DNA from 2 places in the Streptomyces sp. NPDC046900 genome. Region 2 is predicted to be linked to the other one. Evidence: riboswitches for the same ligand, from Rfam matches in the RefSeq annotation. Region 2 holds a riboswitch; the other holds the start of a gene.
What was found. Region 2 has a riboswitch for cobalamin ahead of ABZ904_RS30365 (cobalamin biosynthesis protein). Riboswitches for the same ligand answer to the same signal wherever they lie in the genome.

Region 1: it holds a riboswitch for cobalamin, as region 2 does, so the genes downstream of both, ABZ904_RS10005 (CbtB-domain containing protein) here and ABZ904_RS30365 (cobalamin biosynthesis protein) in region 2, are expected to answer to the same signal.

Annotation. Positions count from the first base shown of each region.
Region 1 covers NZ_JBEYXD010000007.1:91,665-94,044, reverse strand. Annotated here, with positions in the region: gene ABZ904_RS10010 (enoyl-CoA hydratase/isomerase family protein) at 1-644, shown strand, start outside; cobalamin riboswitch at 802-946, shown strand; gene ABZ904_RS10005 (CbtB-domain containing protein) at 983-1,204, shown strand; gene ABZ904_RS10000 (CbtA family protein) at 1,226-1,978, shown strand; gene ABZ904_RS09995 (hypothetical protein) at 2,124-2,380, shown strand, end outside.
Region 2 covers NZ_JBEYXD010000039.1:56,807-59,186, reverse strand. Annotated here, with positions in the region: gene ABZ904_RS30370 (cobyric acid synthase) at 1-470, opposite strand, end outside; gene ABZ904_RS30365 (cobalamin biosynthesis protein) at 467-1,423, opposite strand; cobalamin riboswitch at 1,523-1,663, opposite strand; gene ABZ904_RS30360 (hypothetical protein) at 2,221-2,380, opposite strand, start outside.

The sequences.
Region 1 (2,380 bases), on a different contig from region 2:
TCGCCCCCGACATCGGCGGCACTTATCTGCTCGCTATCGCCCCCGGCGAACTGGGCACGCACCTCGCACTGACCGGCGCGCAGATCGGTGCCGCCGACGCCCTGCTGTGCGGGCTCGCCGACCACTACATGCCGTCCGCCGCTCTCCGGCACTTCGTCGCCGATCTCGCCGAGATGCCCGTGGAGCAGGCGGTCGCCCGTCATGTGCAGCCGTCGCCCCCAGGGGAGTTGGCAGGACGCCGTGAGTGGATCGACGCCTGCTACGCCGCCGACCGGGTCGAGGAGATCGTGCAGCGGCTGTTCGCCCACGGCGACCCGGCCGCGAAGGACACGGCGGAGACGCTGCTCACCAAGTCACCGACCGCCCTGAAGGTCACCCTGGCCGCCGTCCGCCGTGCTCGGCGGCTCGGCGCGCTGGAGCCCGTCCTCGACCAGGAGTACCGCGTCTCCTGCGCGGCCCTGAACTCTCCCGACCTGGTGGAGGGCATCCGCGCCCAGATCATCGACAAGGACCGCAACCCGCGCTGGTCGCCGGCGACCCTCGGCGAGGTCACGGACGCCGACGTCGAGCGCTTCTTCACCCCTCTCGGCGAGCACGAGTTGGGACTTGCCGGACCCAACTCAGCTCCCGAGGAGTCCTGGTGAAGCGAACCATCGCGTTCCTCGGACCCCGACACAGAGGCGTTCCCTGCGACGAGATCGGCCGCCCGGCCCGCCCGAGCGGCCGCCACCGCTGACATCCGACGGACCGGCCACCCGCCGCGAGAGGAAGATCACGCCAGGTGGCGCGGTCTTGGCCGGGTACCCGTCACGCGGTACGGTCGGTCCGATATCGACGACGGCGAGACGGAAGCCGGTGGGAATCCGGCACGGTCGCGCCACTGTATGCGAGATGCCTCGTGAGGCGTTTCGTGAGTCAGACCCGTGGCCGTCGTCCAGTGCACCACCGAGATGGGACGCGAACTCCCAGAGGAGGTTCTGCCATGGCGCAGACCGTCGCCCAGCCGACAGCCACCACCCCCGTCGTTCCCGCCACGCTGCCGCTGAAGGCGATAGCTCCCTGGGCGGTCTTCTTCGGCATCCTGATGCTGGTCCTGCTCTACTTCGTCGGCGCCGAGCAGGGCGCCACCTCCGTGTTCAACGGCACGGACGTCCACGAGTGGGTGCACGACGCCCGCCACCTGCTCGGCTTCCCCTGCCACTGACGCGAGGGACGCCGCACGCTCATGAACTCCGCAACAGTAAGAAACCTCCTGGTACGAGGCATGCTCGCCGGCCTGGCCGCCGGTGTGCTCGCCCTGGTCGTCGCCTACCTGCTCGGTGAGCCGAACGTCGACAAGGCGATCAGCTTCGAGGCGGCCCACTCCCACGAGCACGAGATGGAAGTCGTCTCCCGCTCGCTGCAGTCCACCGCCGGTCTCGCCACCGGCGTCCTGGTCTACGGGGTCGCCTTCGGCGGCATCGCCGCGCTCGCGTACTGCTTCGCGCTCGGCCGGATCGGCCGCTTCAGCCCGCGGGCGACCGCGCTGCTGCTGTCGGGCTGCGCGCTGCTCGCCGTGTACGTCGTGCCGTTCCTGAAGTACCCGGCCAATCCGCCGTCGGTGGGCAACTCCGACACCATCGGCAAGCGGACCACCCTGTACTTCCTGATGATGGTGCTCAGCATCCTCCTCGCGGTCGCTGCCACCATCCTGGGCAAGCGACTGGCACCCCGTCTGGGCACCTGGTGGGCGACCGTGGTGGCCGTGGCCGGCTTCGCCGTGGTGATCGGGTTGGCCTACGAGTTCCTGCCTGCCATCAACGAGGTACCGAAGGACTTCCCCGCCACCCTGCTGTGGCGGTTCCGTCTCTCGGCCCTCGCCATCCAGGCTGTCCTCTGGGGCGGATTCGGCCTGCTCTTCGGCGAGTTGGCCGAGCGGCAGCTGAATCCCAAGCCCGCGACAGCCCCGTCCGGGCGGACGGTTCCCGCCTCGCACTGACGGTTTTGAAACACGAGAGGGCCCTTCGGAACCATCCGGGGGCCCTCTCGCGTTTCCCGGGCACCGACGCGATCGGATCACGGGCAGGGCACAGAACACCGACCGATGAGGCAGGCACCGCCAAGCCGAGGAGCGGAGGAACCGAGTGGCCGGACACCCTCAGCCGCGCCGCATCACCCTCGGGGGCGGTGAGGCGGTCGCCCTCACCGTCGAGGAGTACGAGCAACTGATCGCCAGCCGACGGCAGATCGGCGGTCAGAGCGCCCGGGTGCGTGTGCTCGCCCAGCAGGCGAAGCGGACTGAACAGCTCCTGCGGGAACTGGAAACGCTGGTCCAGGACCCGATGGACTGCCACGGGCAGGGCGGTGCGGTGCCGCCGGAGTGCCCGGCACCCTGTCCCGC
Region 2 (2,380 bases):
GCGCCCCGCGCGATCCCCATGTTCACGATGTCGGTCCGCCGCAGATTGATCTCGGCCGGACTGCCCGCTCCCTCACAGATCACCGCGTCATACGTGCCCCGCAACTGGGCGAGACAGTCGAGGACGGTGCCGAGGAGCCGCTGCTGCCGGCCGCCGTGGTACCCGCGGGCGCTGAGCTCGCCGACCGGCTTCCCCAGCAGCACCACCTGACTGCTCTGCTCGCCCCCGGGCTTGAGCAGGACCGGGTTCATCAGCGCGCTCGGTTCGATGCGGCACGCCTGTGCCTGCATCGCCTGCGCCCGTCCGATCTCCGCACCCTCGCGCGTGACGAAGGAGTTGAGCGACATGTTCTGCGCCTTGAAGGGCGCGACCTTGACGCCCTGCCGGGCCAGCCAGCGGCAGATCCCCGCGGTGACGACGCTCTTGCCGGCGTCGGAGGTGGTGCCGGCGACGAGGAGACCGCCGTTCATGACGTACGTCCCTTCGTGAGAATCGTCCGGGTGAGCAACCGCCCGGCGACAGTGGCGCCGAGCGCGAGCACGGTCACGCGCCGGGAGAGCCGTACGGCGCGTTCGATGTCGCCGACCTGGACCGCGCGCCCCGCGCCGTTCAGCACCGGCCGGTGCTCGACGCGTCCCCCGTACGAGAGGGTCCCGCCCAGCCGCACCCCGAGCGCCCCCGCGAACGAGGCCTCAACGGGCCCGGCGTTGGGGCTCGGGTGCTGGGCGGCGTCCGTGCGCCAGGCGTGCACGGCTGCCCGCGGTCGCGGACCAGAGGCGGCCGCGAGGGCGGCGGTCAGGCGTGCCCCGGGCCACCCCACGAGATCGTCGAGGCGCGCCGAGGCCCACCCGTAGCGCCGGTAACGGGGCGATTTGTGGCCGACCATGGCGTCGAGGGTGTTGACGGCCCGGAAGCCCACGAGCCCCGGCACCCCGCCCACGGCCCCCCACACCAGCGCGCCCACCACGGCGTCCGAGGTGTTCTCGGCGACGGACTCGACCACGGCACGCGCGATCCCGTCGGGGTCGAGCGCCTGCGGGTCACGCCCACACAGGTGGGGCAGCCGAGTGCGGGCGCCCTCCACGTCCCCCGCCTCCAGGGCACGCCCGACGCTCCGGGCCTCCCGGGCGAGCGAAGTCCCCCCGACGACGGCCCAGGTGGCCGCGGCGGTCAGGGCGACGGAGCCGGCGCGCGAGGGCCGGACGGCGGAGGCGGTGAGCGCGGCGAGCGAGACCGCACCGCCGACGCAGACAGCGGTGTGCAGGGCGCCCCACCCGCGGTGGTCCCGCCACAGCAACCGCTCCACGGCACCCGCGGCCCGCCCGAACGCGGCGACCGGATGCCCGCGGCGTGGATCGCCGATCAGGTGGTCACCGAGGAGGCCGGCGGCGGCGCCGTACGCGAAGACGCGATCGGCACCCATCGGTTCAGCCGGCCTTGGGGTCGGGCAGAGGCCGGTTGTCGAGCCTGAAACGGCAGCCGCGCATGGCGATATGTCCTCACTCAGGGTGTCCACGCCCTGGTTCGACGAGATCGGCGGTGAGAGTTCCTGGCTCCCGGGGGTTTTTCCCCGGTGACAGTGGCGGGACCGCGCCGGATTCGCACCGGCTTCCTCTCTTGCCGCCGTATTGGCCCCGGCAGTCCACCACGGCCCCGGAACGCCCGTCAACTGGCTCTTGACCTGCGAAGCAGCGGTGTGCTGAGCCCCACACGGCTGACATGCCGTCAGCCGCTCGGTTCGGTGCTTTCCGCGCGGCGCCTACGCCTGTGACGCGAGAGGGGAGCGGCTACGCGGCGGACGGGAGCAACGACCGTGTGGAGGACCCGCCGAGGGGGCGCACTCGCCGGCGCGTGGCTCGAAACGGCGCACCGGCCCGGTGCTCGCCTTTCGGCGTATGACGGGGTGTGGTTTGCTGACTGGATTCGAGGACCCGGCAGCGGACGGTTTCTGAAGGTCCGTCCAGAGGACGGGAGGAGCTCGCATGGGGGACAGAGCCGAGGAAATACCGCCGCGCGCGGAAGGCCCCCTCGCTCCGGGGACCACCCTGTCGGCGGCGGTCCCGCTGGCGCTTTTCTCCATGACCACAGGGGTGTTCGCGGTGGCCGCCGGCGCGCTCGCCGCACTGCTTGTGCCGGGATCCATGGCACGGGCTCTGGTCTGGGCGGTGGTGACGATCGTCGCGGCGGCCGGCGCAGGCCTGTGGTGGGGGATCACCCCGGTCACGGAGCGTCTCCGCGTTCTCGACCGGGCCGCGGCGGCGGTTCGTCCCCGTGGCTCGCAGACCCGTTGACCTCCGGGGCGGATCCGTCGGCGTCCGAGGGCCGGGGCACTGCCGAGCGGACGCGCAGGGTACGGCCCGCGCTCGCCGCAAGAGCGGTG